3 regions of the Nonomuraea sp. B208 genome follow, and region 2 is predicted to be linked to each of the others. Evidence: riboswitches for the same ligand, from Rfam matches in the RefSeq annotation. Region 2 holds a riboswitch; each other region holds the start of a gene.
The links. Region 2 has a riboswitch for S-adenosylmethionine ahead of AC27IY_RS18440 (aminotransferase class V-fold PLP-dependent enzyme). Riboswitches for the same ligand answer to the same signal wherever they lie in the genome.

Region 1: it holds a riboswitch for S-adenosylmethionine, as region 2 does, so the genes downstream of both, thrC (threonine synthase) here and AC27IY_RS18440 (aminotransferase class V-fold PLP-dependent enzyme) in region 2, are expected to answer to the same signal.
Region 3: it holds a riboswitch for S-adenosylmethionine, as region 2 does, so the genes downstream of both, AC27IY_RS16945 (GNAT family N-acetyltransferase) here and AC27IY_RS18440 (aminotransferase class V-fold PLP-dependent enzyme) in region 2, are expected to answer to the same signal.

Annotation. Positions count from the first base shown of each region.
Region 1 covers NZ_BAAJOU010000021.1:770,343-780,350, reverse strand. Annotated here, with positions in the region: gene groL (chaperonin GroEL) at 1-1,258, opposite strand, end outside; gene AC27IY_RS20710 (cold-shock protein) at 1,596-1,796, opposite strand; gene AC27IY_RS20705 (MoaD/ThiS family protein) at 2,038-2,313, opposite strand; gene thrC (threonine synthase) at 2,337-3,572, opposite strand; SAM riboswitch class I at 3,586-3,727, opposite strand; gene AC27IY_RS20695 (RNA polymerase sigma factor) at 3,807-4,361, opposite strand; gene AC27IY_RS20690 (alpha,alpha-trehalose-phosphate synthase (UDP-forming)) at 4,393-5,817, shown strand; gene AC27IY_RS20685 (hypothetical protein) at 5,833-6,405, opposite strand; gene otsB (trehalose-phosphatase) at 6,444-7,199, opposite strand; gene AC27IY_RS20675 (DUF3263 domain-containing protein) at 7,251-7,550, opposite strand; gene AC27IY_RS20670 (S8 family serine peptidase) at 7,866-9,032, shown strand; gene AC27IY_RS20665 (Zn-ribbon domain-containing OB-fold protein) at 9,059-9,463, shown strand; gene AC27IY_RS20660 (lipid-transfer protein) at 9,460-10,008, shown strand, end outside.
Region 2 covers NZ_BAAJOU010000021.1:319,184-329,191, forward strand. Annotated here, with positions in the region: gene AC27IY_RS18425 (DUF3180 domain-containing protein) at 1-128, shown strand, start outside; gene AC27IY_RS18430 (NADH-quinone oxidoreductase subunit D) at 200-1,345, opposite strand; gene AC27IY_RS18435 (DoxX family protein) at 1,484-2,191, shown strand; gene AC27IY_RS18440 (aminotransferase class V-fold PLP-dependent enzyme) at 2,214-3,506, opposite strand; SAM riboswitch class IV at 3,550-3,665, opposite strand; gene AC27IY_RS18445 (TerC family protein) at 3,780-4,547, shown strand; gene AC27IY_RS18450 (cytochrome P450) at 4,547-5,743, shown strand; gene AC27IY_RS18455 (SAM-dependent methyltransferase) at 5,759-6,721, opposite strand; gene AC27IY_RS18460 (chaplin family protein) at 6,921-7,148, shown strand; gene AC27IY_RS18465 (Rossmann-like and DUF2520 domain-containing protein) at 7,462-8,352, shown strand; gene panC (pantoate--beta-alanine ligase) at 8,408-9,244, shown strand; gene AC27IY_RS18475 (L-aspartate oxidase) at 9,324-10,008, shown strand, end outside.
Region 3 covers NZ_BAAJOU010000021.1:51,014-61,021, forward strand. Annotated here, with positions in the region: gene AC27IY_RS16920 (AfsR/SARP family transcriptional regulator) at 1-1,606, shown strand, start outside; gene AC27IY_RS16925 (hypothetical protein) at 1,667-1,951, shown strand; gene AC27IY_RS16930 (VOC family protein) at 2,121-2,459, shown strand; gene AC27IY_RS16935 (cupin domain-containing protein) at 2,456-2,851, opposite strand; gene AC27IY_RS16940 (GlxA family transcriptional regulator) at 2,904-3,914, shown strand; gene AC27IY_RS16945 (GNAT family N-acetyltransferase) at 3,844-4,500, opposite strand; SAM riboswitch class I at 4,494-4,599, opposite strand; gene AC27IY_RS16950 (TetR/AcrR family transcriptional regulator) at 4,636-5,295, opposite strand; gene AC27IY_RS16955 (anthrone oxygenase family protein) at 5,379-5,846, shown strand; gene AC27IY_RS16960 (CU044_5270 family protein) at 5,857-6,696, opposite strand; gene AC27IY_RS16965 (RNA polymerase sigma factor) at 6,689-7,261, opposite strand; gene AC27IY_RS16970 (WD40 repeat domain-containing protein) at 7,411-9,399, shown strand; gene AC27IY_RS16975 (DUF3626 domain-containing protein) at 9,482-10,008, opposite strand, start outside.

The sequences.
Region 1 (10,008 bases), 450 kb from region 2:
GCAGCAGCGCCACGCCACCGCCGGGGACGATGCCCTCCTCGACGGCCGCCTTCGCGTTGCGCACGGCGTCCTCGATGCGGTGCTTGCGCTCCTTGAGCTCGACCTCGGTGGCCGCGCCGGCCTTGATGACGGCCACGCCGCCGGCCAGCTTGGCGAGACGCTCCTGGAGCTTCTCGCGGTCGTAGTCGGAGTCGGTGCGCTCGATCTCGGCGCGGATCTCGTTGACCCGGCCGGAGATCTGCTCGGCGTCGCCGGCGCCGTCGACGATCGTGGTCTCGTCCTTGGTGACGACGACCTTGCGCGCGCGGCCCAGCAGGTCGAGGGTGGCGTTCTCGAGCTTGAGACCGACCTCCTCGGCGATGACCTGGCCACCGGTGAGGATGGCGATGTCGTTGAGCATGGCCTTGCGGCGGTCGCCGAAGCCCGGGGCCTTGACGGCCACGGAGCGGAACAGGCCGCGGATCTTGTTGACGACCAGGGTGGCCAGGGCCTCGCCCTCGACGTCCTCAGCGATGATCAGCAGCGGCTTGCCGGACTGCACGACCTTGTCGAGCAGGGGCAGCAGGTCCTTGTTGGCGGAGACCTTGCTGTTGACGATCAGGATGTAGGGGTCCTCGAGGACGGCCTCCATGCGGTCGGAGTCGGTGACGAAGTACATCGACACCATGCCCTTGTCGAACCGCATGCCCTCGGTGAGCTCCAGCTCCAGGCCGAAGGTGTTGCTCTCCTCGACGGTGATGACGCCTTCCTTGCCGACCTTGTCCATCGCCTCGGCGATGAGCGAGCCGATCTCGGGGTCGGCGGCGGAGATGGAGGCGGTGGAGGCGATCTGCTCCTTGGTCTCCACGTCCTTGGCCAGCTTGGAGAGCTCCTCGCTGACGCGCTCGACGGCGGCCTCGATGCCCTTCTTCAGGGCCATCGGGTTGGCGCCGGCGGCGACGTTGCGCAGGCCCTCACGAACCAGCGCCTGGGCGAGCACGGTGGCGGTGGTGGTGCCGTCGCCCGCGACGTCGTCCGTCTTCTTGGCGACTTCCTTGACCAGCTCGGCGCCGATCTTCTCCCAAGGGTCCTCGAGCTCGATCTCCTTGGCGATGGACACACCGTCGTTGGTGATCGTGGGGGCGCCCCACTTCTTCTCCAGCACGACGTTGCGGCCCTTGGGGCCCAAGGTCACCTTGACGGCGTCAGCGAGCTGGTTCATACCGCGCTCGAGACCGCGCCGGGCGTCCTCGTCAAACGCGATCATCTTGGCTGCCATAAGGCTAGACCTCCCAGATGCAGGGTGGCTTGTCCTGGACCGAGCCGACGCCCGCGACGGCCAGGGACTGCATCTCCGTTCGGCAGACCCCATCGTCTCGATCCCGAGTTATTGGCACTCTGCCACACAGAGTGCCAACGAACTGTTTAGCACTCTACCCTGCCGAGTGCAAGCGAACGACCTTCTGGAGGGGTCTCCGCGCAGGTCAGCCGATCCGCATAGGGACGGCGGGCCGCTCACCGTGTGGCCCGCCGCCGATCGACGACTACGAGGGTGGCGGGCTCGTACGGACTGCGCTGCCGCACGGGCCCCGCCGGTGCATACCAGGTGACGTAAATCAGACCGAGCGGACAGACTCGGCCTGCGGTCCCTTCTGGCCCTGCGTGATCTCGAACTCGACCCGCTGGCCCTGCTCGAGAGATCGGTACCCGTCCATCAGTATCGCGGAGTAATGGACGAATACATCCTTACCACCGTCTACCGCGATGAAGCCGTAGCCCTTGTCCGCGTTGAACCACTTGACGGTGCCCTGCGCCACTTCCGACTCCTCTTACTGGGGCTACAGATCTCGCCCATTCCACCGCGAGACCCGTAATCGTCCGACTTAACGACAAAACAGCCAGACGATCGCCTCGACCATACCTGTGGCAAGGGGTTTGGCAACAGAGTCAATCCACGAAAGACGCATTTGTTCGCAGTGCGGGTACTTCAACGTTTGAATAGGCCCGAAAAGCAGAAGGCGCCCGCTTGGGGCGCCTTCTGTGGAGTCGTACGGGCACTCAGCCGCCGGCGACCGCCGGGATGATGGAGATCTGCGTGCCCTGAGGGACGGCGGTGTCCAGGCCCTCGGCGAAACGGACGTCCTCTTCCCCAACGTAAACGTTGACAAAACGCCGAATCTTGCCCGATTCATCCAGAATTCTCGCGCCGATGCCCGGGTAGTCGGCATCGAGCTTGGCGAGCACGTCACGAAGAGTCGCGCCTTCGCCACTCACTTCCGCGTTTCCGCCGGTGTAGGTGCGCAGAATGGTGGGAATCCGAACAGTAACGCTCATGGTTATCTCGCCTTTCCTGGTTGTCAGACAGCCGCGCGGAACGCGTCGAGAGACGGCTTGATCACGGCGGTGGGCCGCGACGACTCGCCGGCGATGGCGTCCAGCGTCTTCAGGCCGTCGCCGGTGTTGAGGACCACGGTCTCCGCCTCGGGGTCGAGCCGCCCCGCCTCGACGAGCTTCTTGAGCACGCCCACGGTGACGCCGCCCGCGGTCTCGGCGAAGATGCCCTCGGTCGAGGCCAGCAGCTTGATCGCGGCCACGACCTCGGCGTCGGTGACGTCCTCGACGGCCCCGCCGGTGCGCCGGGCGATGTCCAGCACGTACGGGCCGTCGGCCGGGTTGCCGATCGCCAGCGACTTCGCGATGGTGTTGGGCTTGACCGGCTGGACGACGTCGTGCCCCGCCTTGTACGCCGCCGACACCGGCGAGCACCCGGCGGCCTGCGCCCCGAAGACCTTGTAGGGGGTGTCCTCGACCAGGCCCAGGGCGATGAGCTCCTTGAAGCCCTTGTCGATCTTGGTGAGCTGCGAGCCCGAGGCGATCGGGATGACGATCTGCTCAGGCAGCCGCCAGCCGAGCTGTTCGGCGATCTCGTACGCGAGCGTCTTGGAGCCCTCGGCGTAGTAGGGCCGCAGGTTGACGTTGACGAACCCCCACTTGTCGCCCAGCGGGTCGCCGATCAGCTCGGAGCAGAACCGGTTGACCTCGTCGTAGGTGCCGTCGATGCCGATCAGCTTGCCGCCGAACACCCGGGCCATGGCGATCTTCGCCTCTTCGAGGTCGGCCGGGATGAACACGCAGGCGTCGAGCCCGGCCCGCGCCGCGGCGGCGGTCACCGCGCCCGCGAGGTTGCCGGTGGAGGAGCAGGAGAGCGTGTGGAAGCCGAAGTTGCGCGCCGCCTCGACGGCGATGGCGACCACCCGGTCCTTGAAGGAGTGGGTGGGGTTGCCGGAGTCGTCCTTGACGTGCAGGGACTTGATGCCGAGCGCCCGCCCGAGGTTGCCCGCCCTGACCAGCTTCGTCCAGCCGGGGTTCATGTTGGGCTTGCTCGCCACGTCGGCGGGGACCGGGAGCAGCGAGCGGTAGCGCCAGATGTTGGCCGGGCCCGCGGCGATGTCCTCGCGGGTCACCCGGCCGAACTCGTAGGCCGCTTCGAGCGGCCCGAAACACTCCAGACACGCGAAGCTCGGCCCGAGCGGGTAACGGGCGCCGCACTCGCGGCAGGACAGAGCGACGGCAGGACCAAAGTCGTGCGACATGAAGCGAGGCCTTCCCTCATCTTCGCCCACGGCCACCTTGACCGCGAACCGGAATTGGCACCTTGTCCCGGTCGGCCTCGCCAGGTCGCGAGTCGAAAGCCGGGAGGGTTGCCGGGGCTTCGCAGGGCCGGTCCCTCCACCCCTCTGGATGAGCTGTATGAAGTTGTTGCACACGACTCTACCCGCCGAAGCGGCGGGAACGACCACCTGTCTCAAAGACTGAGACGGGGCGTCTCACCGATAGTCGTCACCCAGCGCCGCCTGGACGTACTTGCGCGCCTGGTGGATGCGCGACTTCGCGGTGCCCAGCGGGATGCCGAGCTGCTCGGCCACCTCGTTGTAGTCGAGCTGCACGATGTCGCGCAGGACCAGCGCCTGCGCGAGATCGGGCTTGTCGGCCTCCAGCGCCTCCATCGCGTCGAGCAGGTCGAGCCGCGAGCCGGCGATCACGCTGACCCGCCGCGCGTCGGGCTTCTGCGTCGGCAGCTCGTCGGAGGTCTGCTCGGCCGCCCTGCGCTTCAGCGACCGGTAGGTGGTGCGCGCGCAGTTGGCCGTGACGATGTGCAGCCAGGTGCTGAACCTGGCACGCCCCTCGAAGCGGCCGATGTTGCGCGCCACCGCGAGCAGGGTGTCCTGCGACGCCTCCTCGGCATCCTGGTGGTACGGAAGAATCCGGGAGCAGTGGCGCATCACATCCGGCTCGATCCTGGCCAGCAACTCGCCGAGCGCGCGATGATCTCCAGCGGCGGCGGATCGGGCGAGTTCCTCGGTTAGCTCATCAAGCGCCATAGCTGCGATCCTATGATCGGAAGGAGCTTCGATGAACAGCGTCCTCGTGGCCTCCAACAGAGGGCCGGTCTCCTTCACCGTCTCCGACGACGGTGTTCTCATCATGAGACGGGGCGGCGGCGGTCTCGTCTCCGGGTTGTCCGGGGTCGCCAAGGACGACGGGGTCCTGTGGGTCTGCGCGGCGCTGTCCGACGACGACCGCGGCGCCGTGCGCCTGTCCCCCGGCGGCCGGCTCGACCAGGCCGGCTACGACACCGGGCCGCTGCGCATGCTCGACATCCCCGCGACCACGTTCCATCGCGCCTACAACGCCGTGGCCAACTCCACCCTGTGGTTCGTCAACCACCTGCTCTACGACATCCCCAACGCGCCCAGCTTCGGCATCCGCTTCGCCCGCGAGTGGGAGTCCTACCGCGACTACAACGGCGCCTTCGCGCTCGCCCTCGCCGAGGAGGCCGGCCACGGCGCCCGCGTGATGGTGCAGGACTACCACCTCACGCTCACCCCCGCCATGCTCAGGGCCGAGCGGCCCGACCTGCGCATCGCGCACTTCAGCCACACCCCGTGGGCGCCGCCCGAGTACTTCTCGCTGCTGCCCGACGAGGTGGCCGGCGAGGTCCTGGAGGGCATACTCGGCGCCGACCACGCCGGGTTCCTGGCCGAGCGGTGGGCGGCGGCGTTCATGGACTGCTGCGAGGCGGTGCTCGGGGCGGAGGTCGACCGGGCGGCCCGCAGCGTCACCCACGAGGGCCGCACCACCAGGATCGGCGTCCACAGCCTGGGGGTGGACGGCGCGGCGCTGTGGGAGCGGGCCGGCGAGCCCGACGTCGAGTCGCACATCACGGCGATCAGGGAGCAGGTCGGCGACCGCCGCCTCATCGTCCGCATCGACCGCACCGAGCTGTCGAAGAACATCGTGCGCGGCCTGGTGGCCTACGGCGAGTTCCTGGCCGCCCATCCCGAGTGGCACGGCCGCGTGGTGCACCTGGCCTTCGCCTACCCGAGCCGGCACGACCTGCCGGAATACCGCGAGTACACCGCCTCGGTGCAGCGCTGCGCCCAGGAGATCGAGAACGAGTTCGCCACCGAGGACTGGGACCCGCTCATCCTCAACGTCCACGACGACTACCCGCGGTCGCTGGCCGCGTACCGGATGGCCGACGTGCTGCTGGTCAACCCCATCCGCGACGGCATGAACCTGGTGGCCAAGGAGGGCCCGGTGCTGTCGCCGCGCTGCGCGCTGGTGCTCTCGCGGGAGGCGGGCGCGGCCGCCGAGCTGGGCCCGTACGCGCTGATGGTCAACCCCTACGACATCAGCGGCACGGCCGACGCCCTGCACAGGGCGCTGGTCATGCCGGAGGACGAGCGGCGGGCGCGGCGCGACAAGCTGCGCGCCGCGGCCACCGCCCTGCCGCCCCAGAAATGGCTCGCGGCCCAGCTCGACGCCCTCGCCTGAGCCGCGATCCCGCGCTCACCGCCAGTCGGCGTGCTTGAGCGTGTCGGCCAGGCCGGGGGTGTTCCACTGGTCGACGACCAGGATCTTGCTCTTCGGCAGATACCACTCGCGCTGGGTGAAGCGGGCCTTGATCGCGGTGCCGCTGTAGCTCGTGCAGGTGGACTTCCAGGCGTTGTACGTGGCCTTGTGGCCGGGCCCGACCTGGCGCAGCCCCCGCGAGCCCTTCGGGCCGATGCTCTCGCCCCACTTCTCGTTGAACGGGCACGGCTGCACGTCGCTCGCCGTGTAGTACGGGTTCTTGCCGGTGTAGGGGCCGAAGCCCTCCGCGCCGTGCTTGATGAAGGACGGCCCGAGAATGTAGAAGGAGTCGCACTCCGGCGTCCGCCAGCCCCGGGCCTTCCCGCACTTGCCGGTCACGACCTGCACGTTGTCCGGGCCGAAGCGGTGGACCACCCACTGGATCGGGATGTAGAGGGTGAGCCCGGCACGCAGCTTCAGCTCCTGGGCGGGGGCGGCGTGGGCGGGGAAGGCGCCGGCGGTGAGGGTGACGGCCGCGGTGGCGGCGACCGCGAGGTAACGCTTGATCATGACCCCGACTCTAGGGAACCGGACTTGCAGTCCAGTCGTCAACGGCTGAACGCCGACGCCAGCTCCGCCAGCAACGCCAGCACGCCGTCCGGGCCGTCCACCACGATGTCGGCCCGCTCGGCCAGCGCGGTCACCTCCGCCGAGCCGCTGCACACGGTCACCCCGGGCAGCCCGGAGGACCGTACGGCGTCGAAGGCGGCGAGGTCGCCCAGGTCGTCGCCGGCGAACAGCACCGAGCGCGCGTCCCTCTCGGCCAGGAACAGGCCGAGCGCGTGCCCCTTGTCCATGCCCGGCGGCCGCAGCTCCAGCACCATGCGGCCCGGCTCGACCACCAGCCCGTGCCGCTCGGCGAGCCCGGCCAGCGGCTCGCGCAGCGCGGCCAGCGCGCCCTCGGGGTCGGGGGCGCGGCGGGTGTGCACCGCGACGGCCCGGCCCTTGTCCTCGACGGTCACGCCCTCGACGCCGAGCGAGTCGAGCAGCAGCGGCAGGTCGGCCTTCGCCCGTGGCACGCCGGCCGGCGGGGGCGGCGCGGAGATCCGGCCGTTCTCCCAGCGTTCGAAGCCGTAGTGGCCGAGGATGACCAGCCCGGGAACGTCGGCCAGCCCCGGGCCCAGCTCCAGCGCGGTGGCCGGCGGCCGGCCCGTCACGATGGCCACGGCCCCCACGTGCGCGCCGAGCTCGGCGAGCACCGCGGGCGCCTTGGGGTGGATCACGGCGGCCGCCGGATCGGGCACGATCGGGGACAGGGTTCCGTCGAAGTCGAGCCCGATCACGGCCCCGGCGGGGTCCTTCAAGATTGCTTCAATTCCAGGGATGTTCTCCACGCGCCTGCCGTACCCAGCAGGTCAGGGGCGCATGCCAAGCCTTCTGGCCGCGCGGTCGCGCTGCCGCTCGGCGCGCACCCTGCGAAGCCGCTTGACCAGCATGGGGTCGTGCTCAAGCGCCTCCGGACGGTCGATCAATTCGCCCAGCATCTGGTAGTAGCGCGTGGCGGAGAACCCGAAGGTCTCCTTGATGGCCTGCTCCTTCGCGCCCGCGTAGCGCCACCATTGGCGTTCGAAGGCGAGGAGCTCGATGTCGCGTTCGGTCAGTGGTTGTCGGGACGGCTCGTGGGCAGCATCGTCACCGCTGAGGGGTGCTCCCATGGTGTCCTCCTCTGAGGGGACGGGTGACGGTCCCGTCACCCGCACGGCCCGTGGCCAATCGTAATGTGCTGAGCTCCCGCGCTGCGGGTATGTCCCGACTTTCGCCTACGAGGTAGCAGAAAAGCACACAGAACGGAACTACTCCGCGTATCGGGCTGTTTACCGAACCGTCGGATTGCGGTGGCGGCCGCGTGTCAGAATGCCGGTCAGTTCGAGCGTTCCCCCTCTTCTCCCCGCTCGAGGTCCTCCGTGCACCAGCTCTCCTCCGCGCTGCCACGCCTGGGTCGCGACCGCGCCGCGGCGGGCCCTGCCGCGATGAGGAGCCTCCTCGCCGTGGCGCTGACCATCTGCTGCGTGCTCGCCGTCCCGGCCTCCGTGACCGCCGCCGGCGGGACCGGGGCCGGCGACAGGATCGGGGCGGTCGCGCGGGCCGGGCAGTGGCAGCTCGGCGCGCTGCGCCTGCCCGAGGCGTGGCGGCGCAGCGAGGGCCGGGGCGTGCTGGTCGCCGTCCTCGACACCGGGGTCGACGCCCGCGACCCCGACCTCGCGGGCGCCGTCGTCGAGGGCCCCGACCTCACCGGCGCGGCGCGCGGCCACGGGCCGTGGGGCCACCACGGCACCGCGATGGCCGGCCTGATCGCCGGCCGCGGGCACGGCCCCGGCCGCGCCGCCGGGGTCGTCGGCGTCGCGCCCGGGGCCCGCGTCCTGTCCGTACGGGTCACGCTGGAGAGCGGCGACCCGCAGCGCCAGCGGCAGCCCCGGGGCGGGAGCGACGCCCTGGCGCGCGGCATCCGCTACGCGGCCGACCAGGGCGCCGACGTGATCAGCATGTCGCTGGGGGGCGGCAGCGGCACGCGGGAGGGCTCGGCGGCCGAGGAGGAGGCCGTCAGGTACGCGCTCGGCAGGGGCGCGGTGCTGGTGGCCTCCTCGGGCAACGACGGCGACAGCGCCAACAGGAAGAACTTCCCCGCCGCCTACCCCGGCGTGATAGCCGTGGGCGCGGTGGACCGGGGGCTCCGGGTGGCCGGCTTCTCCAACCGGCAGGACTACCTGTCGGTCGTCGCGCCCGGCACGCAGATCGTGACGGCCGACGGCGCGGGCTCGTACGCGGTGGGCGACGGCACCAGTTCGGCCGCCGCCATGGTGGCGGGCATCGCGGCCCTCGTCCGCTCCGCCCATCCCGGCCTGTCGCCGCAGGAGGTCCGCACGGCCATCGAGCAGGGCACCAGAAGACGCCCGCCGGGCGGCCACAACCGCACCTACGGCCACGGCGTGGCCAACGCCCTGCTGGCACTCCGCGCGGCCGACGACCTGCGCGCGGCGGTGGGCTCGCCCGCGCGGCCCGTCGCCCGCCTCGGGGCGGGGCCGGGCGTGCCCGTTCCCGCGAGCAGGACCCCCGTGATCGCGGGGCTGCTGGGGCTGCTGGCGGCCATGTCCGTACGCGTGCTGGCGAGGCGGCGGCGCGACGGGGATTCACCCTAGCAAGCGCTTGTGTGATACTCCCTGCTATGACGTACGCGATCGAGGGCTGGTTCGCCGTCGACGCCGACGGGGTCGTCCTGCTCGGCACCCGCTGCACGGCCTGCGGCACCCTCTGCTTCCCGCCCCGCCGAGGGTCCTGCCCCGACCCCCGCTGCCCCGGGACCGACATGGAGGTCGCCAGGCTGCCCCGGCGGGGGCGCGTGTGGTCGTACACGAACGCCGCCTACCCGCCACCCCCGCCCTACGTGGCCGCGCAGCCGTACGTGCCGGTGACCCTCGCGGCGGTCGAGCTCGACGGAGCCGGGATCGTGGTGCTCGGCCAGGTCGCCGGCCTCACCGTGGACGAGCTGGAGGTCGGCATGGAGCTGGAGCTCACGGCGGGCCCCCTCGCGGACGGCCCGCTCGTGTGGATGTGGCGGCGCGCCTCATGAGCGGCCAGGCGAACGGCGTCGTGGTCCTGGGCACCGGCATGCACCCCTGGGGCAAGCAGGGCCGCCCCTTCACCGAGTACGGCCTGGCCGCCGCCCGAGCCGCCCTCGCCGACGCCGGGGTCGCCTGGACCGACATCCAGTACCTCGTCGGCGCCGACACCATCAGGAACGGCTACCCGGGCTTCGTCGCCGGCTCGACCTACGCCCAGGCGCTCGGCTGGACCGGTGCCAGGATCGCCTCCTGCTACGCCGCCTGCGCCTCCGGCGCCCAGGCCGTGGACCTGGCCCGTACCAGGATCCTCGCCGGGCTGTGCGACCTCGCCCTGGTCGTCGGCGCCGACTCCACCCCCAAGGGCTTCTTCGCCCCGGTGGGCGGCGATCGCCCCGACGATCCCGACTGGCTGCGGTTCCGGCTGCTCGGCGCCACCAATCCGGCCTATTTCGGCCTGTACGCCCGCCGCCGGATGGCCCTGCACGGCTCGACCCCGTACGACTTCGCCGCCGTCAAGGTCAAGAACGCCCGCGCCGGCGCGCTCAACCCCATG
Region 2 (10,008 bases):
CGCCGCGCTCGGAGTTCTTCATCGCCACGGGGTCGTTCGCGGCGTGCGTGGTGCTGGTGGTCGCGGCGCTCTACCTGGAGCACGCCTGCCGGGTGCCGAAGGACCCGGAGGATCAGAAGCCCCGGTAGCGCCAGTCGCCGTCCTGCTCGTCCGGCAGGCCGGCGCCGGGCGCCGGCCCGGCCCGTCCCGGCTTTGAGCGCTATTTGTCGATGTCCCCCACGACGAAGAACATCGAGCCGAGGATGGCGACCATGTCGGCCACCAGATGTCCGGGCAGCATCTCGCGCAGCACCTGGACGTTGTTGTACGAGGCCGAGCGCAGCTTGAGCCGCCACGGCGTCTTGTCGCCCTTGGAGACCAGGTAGTAGCCGTTGATGCCGAGCGGGTTCTCGGTCCACGCGTACGTGTGCCCCTCCGGCACCTTCAGCACCTTCGGCAGCCGCTGGTTGATCGGCCCCGGCGGCAGCGAGCGCAGCCGTTCGACGCAAATGTCGGCCAGGTCGAGTGAGACCTTGACCTGCTCGAACAGCACCTCGAAGCGGGCCTGGCAGTCGCCGGCGTCGCGGGTGACGACCTTGACGGGCAGCTCGGGGTAGGCGAGGTAGGGGTCGTCGCGGCGCAGGTCGAGGTCGACGCCGGAGGCGCGGGCGATGGGACCGCTGACGCCGTACTGCATGACCTGCTCGCGGGTCAGCACGCCGACGCCCTTGGTGCGGGCGACGAAGATGTCGTTGTGCAGGATGAGGTCCTCGATGACCGGCACCCGGCGGCGGGTCTCGGCGACGGCCTCCGACACCCGGTCCAGCCAGCCCAGCGGCAGGTCCTCCTTGAGCCCGCCGACCCGGTTGAACATGTAGTGCATGCGTCCGCCGGAGATCTCCTCCATGACGGCCTGGATGCGCTCGCGCTCGTTGAAGGAGTAGAAGATCGGCGTCATCGCGCCCAGTTCCAGCGGATAGGAGCCGAGGAACATGAGGTGGCTCAGCACCCGGTTGAGCTCGGCCAGCAGGGTGCGCGCCCACACGGCCCGCACCGGCGGCTCCATGCCGAGGAGGCGTTCGGCGGCGAGCACCACGCCCAGCTCGTTGGCGAACCCGGCCAGCCAGTCGTGCCGGTTGGCCAGCATGATGATCTGGCGGTAGTCGCGGACCTCGAACAGCTTCTCCGCGCCCCGGTGCATGTAGCCGATGATCGGCTCGGCGGTGGCGATGCGCTCGCCGTCGAGCGTGAGCCGGAGGCGGAGGACGCCGTGCGTCGAGGGGTGCTGGGGGCCGATGTTGAGGATCATGTCCTCGGTGGCCAGCTCCTTCGCGCCCGCGCCCATCCCGACCACACGTTCCGTCATACGGCCATGCTCCCACCGTCCCTGGAGGTGAGCCAGCGCGGGGCACGGTCGTTGGTCAAGGATCGGTACGGATTCACCGCACCTGCGGGGACTTGGGGTGGTCGTGGGGAGAAGACGGGAGACGGGGGGAGAAGCACCATGAAGAGAGTTGTGTTCGATGTGGCGGCCCTGATCGCCCGGGTGGTCACCGGTGTGATCTTCGTGGCGCACGGCTTGCAGAAGTGGCAGGGCGGTCTCGGCGCGACGACGCAGATGTTCGGCGGGATGGGGGTCCCGCTGCCCGGCGCGGCCGCCGGCTTCGCCACCGTGGTCGAGACCGTCGGCGGCGTCTTCCTCATTCTCGGGCTGCTGGTGCGGCCGGTGGCGTTGCTGCTGCTGATCGACATGATCGGCGCGATCGTCTTCGTGCACGGGAACAGGGGCGTCCTGGTGGGCGAGGGCGGATGGGAGCTGGCGGGCGCGCTCGGCGCGCTGTGCCTGCTGTTCCTGGCGCTCGGCGGCGGCCGGATCGGGCTGGACGGGCTGTTCGGCGCGATCTTCCGGCGCCGCGCGCGGCAGCGGGTCGCCGAGGACGAGCTGATCGAGCACCGGCGCGGCCCGGCCATGGGTCCGGGCCCGTCCAACGTCAACGTCAGGCCCGGCGGCGCGGAGGGCGCCTACCAGCCGGGCGCCGGAGGGCCGATGACGCCCGCGGAGCCGGGGATGCCCGCCGAGCGGCCGGAGGCCCCCCGGCAGCCGGCCGCGCCGCGCACCCACGCGGGCGGGCTCGACGACGCGGACATGCGCGACATCGACGCCCTGGTCTCCGAGGACCAGCCGGAGCACCGCAAGCCGCCGAACCGCTGACCGGGCGCCCGGCCGCCCGCGGTCAGCGGGAGACGATGGCGCGCAGAGCCTCGATGAGCCGGTCCACGTGCTCCTGTGTGGTCCCGATGCCGATGGAGGCCCGTACGGCCGAGGCCGTGCCGTCCTCGCACCCGCCGTCGGCCGTGCCCAGCAGGTGCCGGACGAACGGGTGCGCGCAGAACTTGCCGTCGCGCACCCCGATGCCGTACTCGCCGGACAGCGCCTCGGCCACCTCCCGCGCCGTGTGCCCGTCCACGGTGAACGACACGATGCCCACGCGCGGGTGGTCGTCACCCCACAGGGCCAGCTCGCGTACGCCCTCGATGGTGGCGAGCCCGGCGCGCAGCCGCGCGAGCAGCCGCTCCTCCTCGCGCACCAGCGCGGTCCAGCCGGTGGCGCTGAGCGCGTCGCAGGCCGCGGCGAGCGCGATCGCGCCGAGCACGTTGGGGGTGCCCGCCTCGTGGCGCGGCTCGGGGTCCTCGTGCCACTCGGCCTCCTCGCCCACCGCGCGCACCGCGCCGCCGCCCTTCAGGTACGGCTCCCCGCCCGCCAGCCAGTCCCCGCGTCCCACCAGCGCCCCCGCGCCGAACGGCGCGTACAGCTTGTGCCCGGAGAAGGCCACGTAGTCGAGGTCCAGCGCGGTCAGGTTGAGCCGCCGGTGTGGCACGAACTGCGCGGCGTCCACCAGGATGCGCGCCCCGTGGCGGTGCGCGATGTGCGCCAGCGCGGCGATCGGCCACAGCTCGCCGGTGACGTTGGAGGCGGCGGTGACGACGAGCAGCTTGGGTCCGTCGATGGCGGCCAGCGCCTCGTCGGCGGCCCGTACGGCCTCACCGGGGAAGGCGGGCGGGGCCAGCCGGACGGCCTCGGCCCAGGGCAGGAGCGAGGCGTGGTGCTCGGTGTCGAAGACCACGACGGTGGTGCCGGCGGGCAGGCAGCGGGCCAGCAGGTTGGTGGCGTCGGTGGTGTTGCGGGTGAAGATCACGGCGTCGGAGGGGCGGGCGCCGACGAACGCCCGTACGGTGTGGCGGGCCTGCTCGTACCTGGCGGTGGTGAGCTGGGAGGCGTAGCCGGCGCCGCGGTGGACGCTGGAGTAGGCCGGGAGCGCGGCGGCGACGGCGGCGCTGACCGGCTCGAGACAGGGCGCGCTGGCGGCGTAGTCGAGGTTGGCGTACCGGACGAGCCGGCCGCCCTTGACCGGCACCTCCAGGTCGGCCCCGACCACGGCGGGGATGGGCCGGGCGCTCTCCGGCGCGGCGGCGGCGGGGGCCTCGGCGGGGGCGGCGGCGTCGTTGAAGATCGTCAGCGTGGGCACAGCACTGCTCCTCGGGTCATCGGACCCCAGGGAACGGCCTCGGAGCCCGCGCTTGCCCGCCACACCTCGTGACGGACCAGGTCTTCACCCGGGGCACCCCGCCGCGGACGCGAGGGTTGCCGGCCAGCTAGCCGGGGCTTGTCGCTGGCACTCATGACCTACGCCCGCACTATAACCGACACCCCGCGGCCGGACGCAAGCCCGTGAACTTATGCGGCGGGTAATGCGTTGTGCCCGAAAAGTTCTCGGCCCGCGTGTCACGGAGGTATGCAGATGTTGGACTGGGTCGCCGATCCCCAAATCTGGATCGGCTTCTTCACTCTCGTCGCCCTGGAGATCGTCCTGGGGATCGACAACATCATCTTCATCTCCATCCTGGCCGGGAAGCTGCCGCCCGAGCAGCGCGACAGGGCCCGGGTGCTCGGTCTGGCCGCGGCCCTGGTCAGCCGGCTGCTCCTGCTGCTCGGCCTGTCGTGGGTGGTGCAGCTCACCGAGCCGCTGTTCACGGTGCTCGGGCACGAGATCTCGGGGCGCGACCTCATCCTGCTGCTGGGAGGGCTCTTCCTGCTCGGCAAGAGCGTCACCGAGATCGGTCACACCATGGACGGCCCGGCGGGCAAGGACGGCAAGAACGCCGCCGCCGTCTCGTTCACGTCGGTGATCGTGCAGATCATGGTCCTGGACGTGGTCTTCTCGCTGGACTCGGTCATCACCGCGGTCGGCATGGTGGACGAGCTCGGCGTGATGATCGCGGCGGTCGTGGTGGCGGTGCTGGTGATGTTGTTCGCCTCGGGGCCGATCAGCCGTTTCGTGGACCAGCACCCGAGCGTCAAGATGCTGGCGCTGGCGTTCCTGGTGCTGATCGGCGTGGTGCTCGTGGCCGAGGGGCTGGACCAGCACATCCCGAAGGGCTACATCTACTTCGCGATGGCGTTCTCGGTGGTCGTGGAGCTGCTGAACATCCGGGTGCGCAGCAAGAACGCCAGGCAGCGGCAGGTGGAGGCTGCCGAGCAGGAGGGGGAGCCTCCTAAGATGCAATAGTGCACTTTGACCCCTGGAATCCGGATTTCGTAGCCCATCCGTACCCGGTCTACGACGAGCTGCGGCGCGAGCGGCCCGTCTGCTACTACGAGCCCACGAACCAGTGGCTCGTCTCCCGCCACGCGGACGTCAACGCCCTGCTCAGGGACCGCCGCCTGGGCCGGTCGTACCTGCACGTGGCCACGCACGAGGAGTTCGGCAGGCCGCAGGAGCCGGAGTTCCAGGAGCCGTTCTGGCGGGTGATCAGGGCGGGCATGCTGGACGTCGAGCCGCCGGTGCACACGAGGCTGCGCCGGCTGGTGTCGAAGGCGTTCACGCCGCGCATGGTCGAGTCCCTGCGGCCGCGCGTGCGGGCCATCGCGGGCGGCCTCGCGGACGCGTTCGTGGCGAAGGGCGGGGGCGACCTGCTCGCCGAGGTCGCCGAGCCGCTGCCGGTCACGGTGATCGCGGAGATGCTCGGCATCCCCGAGGCCGACCGCCACCTGCTCCGCCCCTGGTCGGCCGACATCTGCGGCATGTACGAGCTCAACCCGGCCGTCGAGGCGCAGCACACCGCCGTCCGCGCGGCCACGGAGTTCGCCGCCTACCTCAGGGACCTGGCCCGCGCCCGCCGCGCCGCCCCCGGCGACGACCTGATCAGCGCGCTCGCCCAGATCCCCGAGCTGACCGAGGACGAGCTGATCGGCACCTGCGTGCTGCTGCTCAACGCCGGCCACGAGGCCACGGTCAACGTCACCGGCAACGGCTGGTGGTCGCTGTTCAGGAACCCGGAGGAGCTGGCCCGGCTGCGCGCCAACCGCTCGCTGCTGCCCACCGCCGTCGAGGAGCTGCTGCGCTGGGACACGCCGCTGCAGATGTTCGAGCGGTGGGTGCTGGAGGACATCGAGGTCCACGGGGTGGAGATCCCGCGCGGGGCCGAGGTGGCGCTGCTGTTCGGCTCGGCCAACCGGGACCCGGCCGTGTTCGAGGACCCGGACCGGCTGGACGTGGGCAGGGCCGACAACCCGCACATCTCCTTCGGCGCCGGCATCCACTTCTGCCTGGGGGCGCCGCTGGCCCGCATCGAGCTGATCGAGTCGTTCGGGGCGCTGCTGGACCGTACGGCGAGCCTGGAGCTGCGCGAGGAGCCCTCGTGGAAGCCCGGCTACGTCATCCGCGGCCTGGAGGCACTCCACCTCACCGCCACCCCCGCCTGAGCGCCGTCAGCGCCGTCAGCGGCGCTGGTCGAGCCAGCCGAAGCCGCCGAGCCCGGACGGGTCGATGAGCTCGCCCTCCTCCGACGCCCGGGCCAGCGCCCGCAGGTAGCCGCGCGGATCCCGGTGCGCCAGCTCGACCGGCGGCCGGGCGCCGGTCAGCCCCAGGGAGCGCAGCGCCGCGCGCTGTGTGGACAAGGTTGTGGATATCGCGCCCGCCCGGCGGCCCGCCTCGGCGCAGGCGTCGAGCGCCACGTGCGCGGTGATGTCGCAGGTGCCGTCGGGTATGGGGCTGACGACCGCCCCGTCCCGATAGCCGGTCAGCGTGCCGCAGGGGGGACGGTTGTCCACAGGGTGTGCATAATCGACGGCGATCGCCCGGCCCCTGGTGAGGCGGGTGACGACGGCCGCCCACGCCTCGTCGCGCGGCCGGCCGATCTCGGCTCGCGCCCCCACCCGGGGCAGCGGCCACCACCGTTCCAGCCACTCCCGGTCGGCCGGCCGAAGGGGCCCGCCGATCCGCTCCGCGCCCGTGTGGACGTCCACCATGACCAGCCGCGGCCCGCTGGAGGTCTGCTCGACGACGTCCACCGGCACGTTGTCGAGCCATTCGTTGGCGATGGCGAGGCCCTGGATGGAGTCGGGCAGCCCGCCGCGCCACTCGATCCGCTCGGGCAGGCCCTCGGGCCGGGACGACAGATCGACCGCCGTGACCCGCAGCCGCTCGCTCAGGCCGGGCTCGGCGGCGGCCAGCACACGGGTGACCAGCGTGCCCTCACCGGCCCCGATGTCCACCAGGTCGAGCGTGTCCGGCTTGCCCAGCTCGGCGTCCACCTCGCGGAGCAGCGCGAGCACCGCCTCGGCGAACGCCGCCGAGGCGCTGACGGATGTGCGGAAGTGGCCCGAGGGGCGCTCGCGGAGGTAGAAGCCCGCCTCGCCGTACAGCGCTCGCTGGGTCGCCGCGCGCCAGGTCAGCCACATGTCATGGACTATCTCACGACCGGCTGACGGCACGCTTGGTCATCATGTGACTACTCATTGTCGTGCGCTTGCGCTATTGTTTACGTTCTGTCGCCAGACGGTCGCGTTGCGCCAACCCCCAGGTGGCGACTGCGGCGGCCGTTCCCGGCACAAGCCAACGTCCGCGGCCCCAGTGCCGCGCTGTCAAGAAGGAGCACACATGCTGAAGAAGACCCTGGTCCTGGTCGGTGCCGCCGCGGCTCTCGCGCTGGGCGCGCCCGCCGCCCACGCCGACATCACCAGCGGCAACGGCAGCATCCTGGGTGGCAACCAGATCCGCATCCCGATCAGCGTGCCGGTCAACGCCTGCGGCAACGCCGTCGCGGTCATCGGCCTCAGCGTCGCCGGCTGCAAGGGCGGGGCCTACTCCCACCAGACGAGCCGCTGACGAAAGCGGGGAGCCCGGACCGGCGCGGTCCGGTCCGGGCTCGGACTCCCGGCCGGGCAGTCGGCGGTCGCGCCGGCCAGGCGCACCTCCAAGAGGTCACACCCCGCGGGCGTCGGGTCCACTGCGGACTCGGCGCCCGCTGCTATGCGGTGAACCCCTCTCCTCATCTCTTCCGACAGGGGGTGCACTATTTGTCTGCCCTTGTCGCTTTTGCCAATAACTCAACCTCCAGCAAAGCACCAGTCACATTCCCTGGACGGAGAGGCCGTTACGCTGGGCGGCAGTGCCATCCGGTCGACAGGGGTGAGACGTCATGGAGGCAGGAGATCGCCCGGCGCGGCTCAGCGTGGGCGTGCTCGGGGCGGGCAAGGTCGGCTCGGCCCTCGGGGCCGCGTTGCGGCAGGCCGGACACCGCGTCGTCGCCGCCAGCGGCTTGTCCGACAACTCCCAGCGCTGGGCGGCCGAGCGGCTCGGCGTGACGCCGTCGCGGCCCGACGAGGTGGTGAACGCGGCCCAGCTCATCCTGCTGACCGTGCCCGACGACGCGCTGCCCGACCTCGTGGGCGGCCTCGCCGCCACCGGCGCCGACCTGCAGGGCAAGCTGGTCGTGCACACCAGCGGCGCGTACGGGCTGTCGGTGCTCGACCCGGCCGCCGAGCGCGGCGCGCTGCCGCTCGCGCTGCATCCCGTGATGACGTTCACCGGCCGCGACGACGACCTCAACAAGCTCACCGGCATCTCCTACGGCGTCACCGCCCCCGACGCGCTGCGCCCGATCGCCGAGGCCCTGGTGATCGAGATGGGCGGCGAGCCGGTCTGGATCGCCGACGCCGACCGCGCGCTCTACCACGCGGCCCTGGCCGGAGCCGCCAACCACATGGTCACCCTCATCGCCGAGTCCTCCGACCTGCTCGGGCGCATCGGCGTCGAGCACCCTGGCCGGATGCTGGGCCCGCTGCTCGGCGCCGCGCTCGACAACGTCCTGCGACTCGGCATCGCCGGTCTCACCGGCCCGGTCGTACGCGGCGACGCCGGCACCGTGCGCAAGCACGTCGACGCGCTCATCCTGGCCGCCCCCGAGGCGGCCGACGCCTACATCGCGCTGGCCAGGCTCACGGCCGACCGGGCACTCGCCGCCGGGCTGCTCAAACCGGAGGAGGCGGAGCGGCTGCTCGACGCGCTGGGCGGCAATATATGGACCTGACCGTGCGAGGAAGCGCCGCCGCGAAGCGGAGGCCATGAACGCGAGGGGCCGCCCGATGGACTTGATCGTCGCCAGGAACAGGGAAGACCTGGTCAAGGCGCGTGGCGGTGGCGAGGTGGCGCTGGTGCCGACCATGGGCGCGCTGCACGAGGGCCACCGCTCGCTCATGCGGCTCGCCCGGTCGCGGGCCGACCAGGTGGTGGTCAGCGTCTTCGTCAACCCACTGCAGTTCGGGCCCAACGAGGATTTCTCCCGCTATCCCCGTACGTTCGAGGCGGACCTGGAGGTGTGCCGGGCCGAGGGCGTGGACGTGGTCTTCCACCCGTCGGCCGAGGACATGTACCGCCCCGACCGCCAGGTGAGCCTCCTGGCCGGCCGGATGGGCGAGATCGTGGAGGGCGAGTCCCGCCCCGGGCACTTCGACGGGGTGCTGACGGTGGTGCTCAAGCTGTTCAACCTCGTCCAGCCGAGCGTGGCGGTCTTCGGCCAGAAGGACGCCCAGCAGCTCGCCCTGATCCGCCGCATGGTCGCCGACCTGGACGTGCCGGTCGAGATCGTCGGCGCGCCCACCGTACGCGAGCACGACGGACTGGCCCTGTCCAGCCGCAACCGCTACCTGTCCGAGGACGACCGGCAGGTGGCGCTGGCGCTCTCCCGCGCCCTGCGCGCCGGCGAGGCCGAGCGGCGGCCCGGCGCGATCCGTGAGGCCGCCCGCGCGGTCCTCGCCGCCGCCGGCCCCCGGCTCGACCTGGACTACGTGGTGCTGGTCGATCCCGCGACGTTCACCGAGGTGGGCGAGGAGCACGCGGGCGAGGCCGTGCTCGCCGTCGCGGCCAGGATCGGCGCCACCCGGCTGATCGACAACGTCGTCCTGACCGTGAATCCGGCCTGAGCCTGACCCCTGGGCATGCACGCGCTCCCGGAGGCGTTATCGTCATGTTGACGAAATCGCCCGAGTGGAGGAGAGCCCAATGAGCGCACCGGCGATTCCCCTGCGGCTGACCGCTCCCGCGCCCGGCTGGAGCGCCGAGGCCGACCTGGTCGTCGTGGGCTCCGGCATCGCGGGCCTGACCGTGGCCCTGCGCTACACGGAGCTGGAGCCCGAGGCCAAGGTCCTGGTCGTCACCAAGGACGTGCTGTCCTCGGGCTCGACGCGCTGGGCGCAGGGCGGCATCGCGGCCGTGCTCGACCCGCGCGACACGCCCGAGGAGCACCTGAACGACACGCTCATCGCCGGCGTCGGGCTGTGCGACGTACGGGCGGTGCGGACGCTGGTCACCGAGGGCCCCGGCGCGCTGCGCCGGCTGATCGAGCGGGGCGCCCGCTTCGACCGCACCCCGGACGGCGAGCTCCAGCTCACCCGCGAGGGCGGCCACCGCCGCAGCCGCATCGTGCACGCGGGCGGCGACGCGACCGGCGCCGAGGTGCAGCGGGCGCTCATCGAGGCGGTACGCGCCCGCCCCTCCATCGAGGTCATCGAGCACGCCCTGGTGCTCGACCTGCTCAAGGACGCCCACGGCCGGGCCAGGGGCGTCACCCTCCACGTGATGGGCGAGGGCGCCCGCGACGGCGTCGGCGCGGTGCTCGCGCGGGCCGTCGTGCTCGCCACCGGCGGCATGGGCCAGGTGTACGCGGCCACCACCAACCCCGTGGTCT
Region 3 (10,008 bases), 270 kb from region 2:
CACCCCGGCCGGCGCCCGCGCCCTGCTCGCGGGCGTGGCCGGGGCGGACCGGGTGGCGAGCGACCCGGAGGCGGCGCAGGCGATACTCGATGCCTGCGGGCGGTTGCCGCTCGCCCTGCGCATCGCCGGGGCACGCCTCGCCACCCGCCCGGCCTGGCCCCTGGCCGAGCTGGCACGCCGCCTCGCCGACGCTTCGGCGCTGAACGAGCTGCGTGCGGGCCACCTGGACGTCCGCGCCACGTTCGAGGCGAGCTACGCGACCCTGTCGCCGCCCGCGCGGCACGCGTTCCGGCTGCTCGGGTCGGTGGCCGCCGACGGCGTGGCGGCCTGGACGGTGGCGGCGCTGGCGGGGGCGAGCCCGTACGACGTGGACGGCTCCCTGGAGGAGCTGGCCGTCGCCGGCCTGATCACCGCCGGCGCGGCCGACGCCGCGGCCCAGCCCCGCTACCGCATGCACGACCTGCTGCGCGGCTTCGCCGGCGAGCTGTTCCACGCCGAGGACAGCGGTGAACGCCGGACGGCCGCGCTGCGCCGGGTCGCCGCCGAGGCCCGCGCCCGCGCCGCCGGCGCCGCCGCCGAGCTGCCCCTCGCCTTCGCCCCGCCGCCGCCGGACCTACCGGAGAGGACGCCGCCCTGCCCGGAAGGCGGCGCCTGGCTGGCGGCCGAGCGCGGCGTGCTCGTCGCCGTGGCCGAGGCCGCCGCCCGAGCCGGGCTGGTACGGGAGGCGGCCGGTCTCGCGTACGCGCTGGCGCCGTTCCTCGTCGTGCGCGGCTTCCACGACGACGCCGTACGGATGGTGGGCACGGTCGCCCACGCCGCCGCGACGGCGGGGGACACCGTCACCGAGACGCGCCTGCGGCTGGTGAGCGCCGACGCCGAGGTCGATCGCCGGCGCGCCGGCACGGTCGCGGACGAGTTCCGCCACCTGCTCGGCCGTAGCTCGCGGGCGGGGGACCGGCACGCGGCGGCGTACGCGCTGCTCGGGGTCGCCGCCACCCTGGAACACGACCTGGGCTCCGCGCTCACCGCCGCCACGCTGGCCGCCGAACGGTTCCAGGAGTTGGGCGACGGGCACGGCCTGCTGAGCGCGTGGACCGAGATCGCCGGCATCCAGTTCTACCTGCGCCGGCACGACGCCGTCGGAGCGACCTGCCGCCTGGCCCTCGCCCACCTCGACGGCCACAGCTCCCTCCATCGGGCCCGTTTCCTGCGCGCCCTCGGGATCGCCTGCTACGAGACGGGCCGCGTCGAGGAGGCGATCGGCCACTACCGGACCAGCCTGGACCTCTGCCGCGAGCTGCGATGGGAGACCGGCGAACGGCTGTCGCTGCACCGGCTGGCCCAGGCCGAGGCCGCGCTGGGCCGCCACGACACCGCCATCGGCATGCTCGCCCGGTGCGCGCGGCTGTTCGTGAACGCGGGGGACACGCGGGGGCAGGCGCTGATCTCGTACACGTTGGGCGAGATCAGCCGGTGGCGCGGCGACGAACGGGTGGCGCTGGCCCACTTCACCGCCTGCCTCGACCGGCTCGACCCGCTCAACGAGCACCTCTGGTCCGCCCGCACCCGCGACCAGATCGCCCGTTCCCGCGCCGCACTCCGATGACCGGTCAATGCCCTGCCCGTGTCCTGGTCCCGGCACTCTCGGTCCGCGAGTCTTGACCGCATGAAAAAGATCGCTCTGCTGGTCTCGACGCTGGCCGTGGCCGGCCTCGCCCTGGTCGCGCCCGCCGGCCCCGCCGCCGCGAACCCGATCCCGCCCGCCGCCATCCCGCCGCCCCGGTGCGTCCCCGAGAGCCAGGGCAACGGGACGTACGAGTGGGAGTACCAGTACACCTCGACCATCAGCAAGGGAGGCCACGGCACGCGGACCCACCACTTCTACGTCTACTACCTGCCGGTCACGTGGTTCAGCACCGGCACGAAGGTGAGCTGCAGCCTGTCCTTCTGAATGTCATCGAGGCGGGCAGGTTCCGCGACACCGTGAAGCTGGTCCGCAAGGAGTCCCAGGTGTCCCGCCGCACGGCCTGGAGGTCGCGAACACTTCCTCCGATGACTCCCGGGCCCGGGCGCGGTCTTCCTCATGAGACGAGACCGAACTCATGAGGAGGAGCGATCCCGTGGACCTGCACAGCGTGGTGTGCGTACGTGACCGGACAATCTCCCTGAAGTGGTACGAAGCCTTCTTCGGCCGGCCGGCGGACGAGATCATCGGCGAGGAACACCTGTGGCAGACCGGTGAGAACGCCTGGCTCGTCATCGACGACCGGCCCGTGCGGGCGGCCCGCGTCGGCGGGACCATGATCACGTTCGGCGTGACCGACCTCGACGACATCCTGGCCCGCCTGGCCGCGTACGGCATCGACCACGAACCGGTGGAGACCTACCCCAACGGGGTGCGCCACGTCGAGATCCTCGACCCCGACGGCAACAGCATGTCGCTCGCGCAACTCCCCTAGGAACCGAGCGGGTGCCCCGTCGTCGCGTCGACGTGATCGGGGATCTCGGCGTGGCGGTCGCCGACCGACGACGTCCCGGTGGGCTCGAACATGAGGATCGCCGCCCCGGCGGGCGCGGACGGCCGGTGCTCCGTGCCGCGCGGGACGGTGAACACCGAGCCCGCGGGGAGCCGGACCGTACGCTCCCCGCCGGGCTCGCGCAGCGCGATGTCCAGCTCCCCGTCGAGCACCAGGAAGAACTCGTCCGTGTCGTCGTGGACGTGCCAGACGTGCTCGCCCTCGACCTTCGCGACGCGTACGTCGTAGTCGTTGACCCGCGTGACGATCCGAGGGCTCCAGAGGGCGTCGAAGGAGGCCAGGGCCTGGCTGAGGGCGATGGGTTCGAGGTTCACGAGTGCATCCTGTCCCACCGGACCCGCCCGGCGTGAGTGCTAGGAATAGCACATGCCGCAAGAATCCTCGCACATCGCCTCGGACGCGCACCGGGTCGTCGTGATCGTGGACGAGAACTCCAACCCCTTCGAGCTGGGCTGCGCGACCGAGGTCTTCGGCCTGCGCCGGCCCGAGCTCGGCCGCGACCTGTACGACTTCCGCCTGTGCTCCCCCGAGCCGCGCACCCTGATGCGGGACGGGTTCTTCACCCTCACGGGCGTCGCCGGCCTGGAGGCGGCCGACGCGGCGGACACCCTGATCGTCCCGAACCGTCCCGACGTCGAGGTGCCCAGAAGAACCGCCGTGCTCGACGCCATCCGCCGGGCGCACGCGCGCGGCGCCCGCCTGGTCGGCTTCTGCAGCGGCGCCTTCACCCTGGCCGAGGCCGGGGTGCTCGACGGACGCCGGGCCACCGCGCACTGGCAGTGGGCGGACTCCTTCCGGGCCCGCTTCCCTTCCGTCCGCCTTGAGACGGACGTGCTGTTCGTGGACGACGGCGACATCCTCACCGCCGCGGGCAGCGCGGCCGCGCTCGACCTCGGCCTGCACATCGTCCGCCGCGACCACGGCGCGGAGGTCGCCAACTCGGTGAGCCGGCGGCTGGTCTTCGCCGCCCACCGCGACGGCGGGCAGCGGCAGTTCGTGGAGCGGCCGGTGCCCGAGGTGCCTGACGAGTCGCTGGCGCCCGTACTCGCCTGGGCCCAGGAGCACCTGGACGCCCCGCTCACGGTGTCCGACCTCGCGGCCCGCGCCTCGGTCAGCGCGGCCACCCTGCACCGCCGCTTCCAGGCGCAACTGGGCACCACCCCGCTCGCCTGGCTGACGGGGGAACGCCTCGCCCTGGCCTGCCGGCTGATCGAACGGGGCGAGTCCCGCTTCGAGACGGTCGCCCGGCACACCGGCCTGGGCACGGCCGCGAACCTTCGCGCGCTGATGCGCCGCAGGATCGGCCTCACCCCTCTGCAGTACCGCCACCGCTTCGGCCCGGGCCAGGCGCCGACGCCGAGGCCAGCCGGGTCATGAGGGTCCGCCGGACGGCCGGCCAGTCGGACGAGACCACCGCGAACATCGCCGAGTCCCGCAGCAGCCCCTCCTCGCCGGGCGCCCACGACATCGACCAGTTGCGCAGGACCCCCTCGAAGCCGATGCCGAGCTGCTCCAGCGCACGTCGGCACCGGTGGTTGCGGGCGTCGGTCTTCAGATCGACCCGCGCGACGCCGATGCTCTCGAACGCGTACGTAAGCAGCAGCAGCTTCGCCTCGGCGTTGATCCCGGTGCCCTGCGCCGACGCCGCGAGCCAGGTGAAGCCGATCTCGATCGCCCGCAGGGAGTCCGGCCGGTCCGGCCACGGCCGCGGATCCCAGAACGCGGTGCACCCCACGGCTTTCCCGTCACGTACGCGGATCTGGGCGAACGGCGTCAGCCCGTCCCTGGCCAACTGCGCCGCGACATACCCCCGCATCCCGGGCCCTCGGGGAACCAGCGTGAACCCGTAGGACGCCCGGTCCTCCTCGGCGGCCTCCGCCAGGTCCGCCGCGTGTTCCATCGTCAACGGCTCCAGCCGTACCAGGGAACCGGCGAGCACGGGAACGTCGAGCTGAACGCTCATCAGACCTTCCTCATCGTTCCTGGCGTTGGCACCTTGCCCGAGCTGGGCAGGTTGCCGGACCGTCACAGGGCCAGGCCCCTCAGATCCTCTGGATGATCGTCGAAAGTCGATCTTCCCCAACGACCGCCGGCAGCGTCAAGCCTGGAGGAGGGCGGCCGCGAGGATCCCGGCCAGCCATTTCTCGTACTCGGCCTCGCTCCACCCGCAGACCTCGGTCAGCTTCTCGAAGTTCTCCGTCGAGGTGAGGACGTAGATCTGCGCGGCCGCCCTGGCAGGAGCGAGGCCCGGCCGCAGGGCCCCGAGCGCGTGCAGGTGGTGGGCCGGCCCGTGGCTGCCCTTCAGCCGCTCGCGTTCGATGTCGGCCAGGACCTCCTGGAGCCCCGCGTCGGCCGGGGAGGCGGCGGCGGCCGCGCGCAGGACGCGGTGCACGGGCTGGATGCGCCGGAGGATCCCGGTGGCCATGGCGGCGTACCGGGCCAGCTTGCGTGCGGGATCGGGTTCGTCGATGATCGCCTGCACCTCGGGGCGGTCGCTCTGCGGCAGGGGCCGGGCGTCGCCGGCCAGCGTGATGTCGTAGACGAGCTTGGCCAGGGCGGGCTTGCCTCCGGGGGAGGACGTGTACAGCGTCTGGAGCGCCACCCCCGCCTCGCGGGCGACCTCGGCCATGGTCGTGTCCGCGTAGCCCTTCCTGATCATGAGTTCCCGCGCCGCGCCCGCGATCCTCTGCCGCGTGGCCTCGGCCTGCTCCTGCCGCAGAGCGCTGGAGTAGGGACGGCGCTTCTTCCGCTCAGTCATCGCCAGCCATACTCCCAGAACCACATTGAATAGAAGCCCTTCTAATGAAAGCTTCTGTCTATACCCAACTCCCGGAGATGCCGATGTCCTTGGTGCTGACCGCGGCCAGGATGGTCGCGCTGCTGCTGATCGGCCTGTACGCGGGCGGCGTCGTCTTCGTCCTCCTCGCCCCGTCCGTGGCCCGCCTGCCGGGACCTGCCTACGTCCGGTACTGGCAGGCGCTCAACGTCGACTACGGCCGCGCCATGCCGCCGCTGCTGCTGGCCGGCATCGCGGCGCTGATCGTCGCGGCCGCCCTGTCGTGGCCCCGAGGATGGTTCGCCTTCGGCCTCACCGCCGCCGCCCTGATCCTGGTGATCCTCACCGTGGCCCTCACCCTGACGGGCCTGGAGCCACTCAACCGGCTGGCGGACGCCTGGGACCCCGACCTCCTGCCCGCCGACTGGGAGGAGAGCCGCCGTCGGTGGTTGAACCTGCACCTCGTACGGACCGCGCTCGCGCTCGCGGCGTTCGCCTCCCTGATCACCGTCCAGACCTTCGACCGCACCTGAACAGCGGCCTTCAGCGCGGGAACTCGTCCGTCCACCCGGTGGTGACGGAGATGTACGAGTTGCTGATCGCCGCACCTCCTTCGGCGGTCAGCAGGATGGTGGCACGCGTCACCCGGGCGGCCTCAGGATCGACGACCATCTTGACCTCCACCTTCCCGGAGAGCGGGATCACCAGCTCCTGCCCGTCCTCGACAGGCCCCACGTTCCTGACCCCGGGGGTGGCGGCGAGGGCCTCGAATGCCGCCGAACGGACCCGCGCGGGCGTCGGCAGCTCCGTGATCAGCTCGATCAGCGGGGAGACGAGCTCGCCTTGCCGGTCGGCAGGGAACATGGCGCTGTCCTGGCGGGGCAGCCCGGCGATGTGCTCCTTCAGCTTCTCCGGATCCGCCGGAAGCCCTTCGAGCTCCTCGAACCCGATCTCGGCGCCCATGAGTCTGAACGGCGCCGGGTCCTCGACGACCGAGCCGGGCGTGGCGGACGGCTCGTTCCTGGACCAGTGGCGGCCGTCGCGGGTGGTCCAGCTCTCCTGCACATGGGGCCCGTCCGGGCCCTGGAACGTACGCTTGATGTGCCAGTAGGTCCCCGTCCCCTGGGAGACGTGCTCGGCGCTGGCCGCCGCCATGAGCAGGACGTCCCTGCCCGAGACCGGCGCGGCGGCGGGCTGGAACACGCCGGCGACGATCAATGCGGCGGCCACCGCGGCGGCCACCGCCATGCCCAGCACCGGCAGGCGCCGGCGGGCGCGGCTGCGCCTCATCCTGTCCTGGAGACGTCCCCTGCTGCGGGCGATCGCCTCGGCGGACGGCTCGGGCTTGGCCAGAAGGGTCGCGACGGCGTTCAGGTCATCCACGGGCTTTCTCCTTGTCGACGATGGCGACGATCTTGCTGCGGGCCCGGCTGAGCCGGGAGCCCACGGTGCCGACGGCGATGCCGAGCGCCTGAGCCACTTCGTCATAACTGAGCTGGCCCAGGGCCACGAGCAGCAGCACGTCGCGCTCGCCGCCGGACAGGGCGGCCAGCGCCCTGGCCAGCTGCGGCTGCATGCGCTCGGCGGCGACCGAGGTGACGACCCGGTCCTCGTGGCCTTCCACGACGGGCTCGGGTCCCAGCTTGGCCAGCGCCTTGTAGTGGCGGGTCTCCTTGCGGCGGTGCCTGGCGATCAGATTGGTGGCGATGCCGAACAGCCAGGGCCGAAGGTCTCCGCGTTCCGGGTCGTACCGGTCGCGCCGGTCGAAGGCCAGCAGGAACGTCTCGGCGGTGAGGTCCTCGGCGATCTGCGTGTCCAGGCGGCCCGCGACGTACAGGTAGATGTCGCGGTAGTAGCGGTCGTGGACGGCGGTGAACAGGTGGGGGTCGCGCCGGTACCGGGCGACGAGCTCGGCGTCGGTCACCTGTTCGCTCGCTTCGGCGCTCACGTTCTTGTCTCCGGCATGCGGTCTGCCTTCTGGGTCTGCGGTCTCGATCACCCATCCTTCGCCGCAGCCCGGAATCGTCTTCCCACACGCCGGCGGTATGCCCCAGGTTTTCGGGACGTGTCCCGTTATAGGCGCCTAAGATGCGCGGCATGTCGTCCCTGCCCCGCCATGAGGCACCGATCAGCCGTCCCGCTGCCTGGCGTGTGCAGCCGACGTGGACCAGTCTGCTGCCGAAGGGCGTGAAGTCATGCCCGCCGCTGGGCTCCGCGGACGGCCACACCACTTATGTGTCGGCGGTGGTGGCCACGGTCCTCGACGGCCGTCCCGTGGCGGTCACCGGGAGCGGCGACAACACCGTACGGGTCTGGGATCTGTCCACCGGTGACCTGATCGGCGCCCCATGGACCGGTCACACGAACACGGTGCGGGCGCTGGCGATGTCCGTGCTGGACGGCCGTCCCGTCGTGGTCAGCGGTGGTGACGACGGCACCGTACGGGTGTGGGAGCTCGCGTCCGGCAAGCCGGTCGGCGAGCCGTTCCACCTCCAGGACGGCGTGCGGGCCCTCGCGATCGCCGAACGCCATGGCCGCCAGGCGGTGGTCACCGCGTGCTACCACACGCCGGTAGGAGTATGGGACCTGGAGACGCGGCAGGAGGTGATGGAGCCGATCCGCGGCCACAGCGGTCCGGTGTACGCGGTGGCGACCGCCGTGCTGGACGGCCGCTGGGTGGCCGTCACGAGCGACCGAACGGTCCGGGTGTGGGACCTGGACACCGGTGACCCGGTCGGCAGCCCGTTCACCCGCGACAGCGGACACGTGAGCGCGCTCGCGGTCACGGAGCTGACTCCCGGTCATCCGGTGGTCGTCTCCGGTGGCTACCAGACGACCACCCGCGTGTCGGACCTGGCCACCGGCCTGCCGGTCGGTGACCTCCCCCGATCGGTGGACCTGAAGTCCGTGACGACCACGGTCATGGACAACCGACCGCTGGCGATCACCTGCACCTCCGACGAGCCCACCATCCAGGTATGGGACCTGCGAACGGCCGAGCTGGTCGATGAGCTGTACCCCCAGCATCCCCGCGCGCTGCTCGCGGTGGCGACGGCTGTGATGGACGGCCGGCAGGTGGTGGTGTCGAGCTGCGACGGCGGATCGGTCCGGGTGTCCGACCTGGTCGTCGACCGGCCGGCCGACAAGCCGGAACGCCACGACGCCGCGATCACGGCGGTGGCCACCACTTCAGTGGCCGGCCGGCCGGTGGCGGTCACCGGGAGCGCTGACGCGACCGTACGGGCGTGGGATCTGGAAACCGGCGATCAGGTGTGCCGGCCACTCACGGACCACACCGGCGCCATCACCGTCGTGGCCGCGACCCAGGTGGACGGCCGGGCGGTGGCGCTCGCCGGAGGCAAGGACGGCGAGGCCCGTGTCTGGGACCTCGCCCTGGGGAAAGCGGCCGGAGCGCCGCTGGCCGCCCACCGCGGCCCGATCACCGCGATCGCCGCCGACGACACGGACGACCCGCCCCGGGCCATCACCGCCGGCGACGACAAGACCATCCGGGTATGGGATCTCCGCACCGGCGAGGAGACCGGAAACCCCCGCAAGAGCGACCACCGATCCGTACAGGCCCTCACCACCACCACGCTCGACGATCGGCCCGTCGCTCTCCTCGGACGTCGGGGCGGCGGCTTCCGGGTCCGTGATCTCACCGCGAACCGCGACACCCAGCTCCAGACCACCGGGAGCAACGGCAAACCGGTGCGTCTCGTGGCCGCCACCCTCGCGGACGGACGACCCATCGCCGTCACCACGAACGACGACTGGCGCGACCCATGGACGAAGGTCTGGGACGTCGCCACCGCCCAGCAGATCGGTCAGCTCCGCACGACGTACAAGGACGTCTACATGATGAACGTGGACGTCCTCGCCGCCACCACGATCGACGGCCACCCCATCGCGCTCACCGCGAGCCAGAGAACGGTAGCGGCCTGGAGCCTCGCCACCTTCGACAGGATCATCCCTGACCTCGCATTCCCCGACCAGGTCAACGCCGTCGCCGCCACCCCACAGGGTCACGTCATCGTCTGCTTCGGCCGCGACATCGCCGTCCTCACCATGGCCAGATCGAGCTGACCGCGGCCTGGTCCGGCAGGACCGCGAAGATCTCCGATGCCAGGCTCTCGGCCTCCTCGCCGAGCATGGCACTCAAGCGACCTCATGAAGGACAGCAGGCAGTCGCCGGGTCAGGAATCCCGCCGATCGGGGGCAGAGGCGAGCCGAAGCGCGCCACGCAGTGCCAGACCTTCTTCAGCGCCTGCGCGTCGTAGCGCCCGGTGCGGGCGGCTTCGCCGATGATCCGCGGATCGAGCAGGCCGTCGACCGCGATCTCCGCGCCGAGCGCCACGTACTCCTGTCCCCGGTAGTCAGGGTGGCGCCGCAGATGCTCGACCGTGAGCCGGAAGCCGGGATGCCATTCCACCGGGCACGGAAGCCGGCGGGCCGCGGCCTCCACGGCCGTGCCGCGATGGCTGAGGTCGAGGACCAGGGCCTCGACGTCCCGGTCGAGCCTGACCGGCCCGTGCACCTGGGCCTCGATGTAGTCGTCCAGAAGGTCGGGGTCGTCGGCCTCGGCCAGCTCGATCAGCGCCATACGGGATGCGACGCCGAACGCCGAAGGCTCGAAGAAGCTGTCCGGGTAGCAGAAGGTGGTCCGGCGAAGAGTCTCGGCCGTCAGCCTGAAGT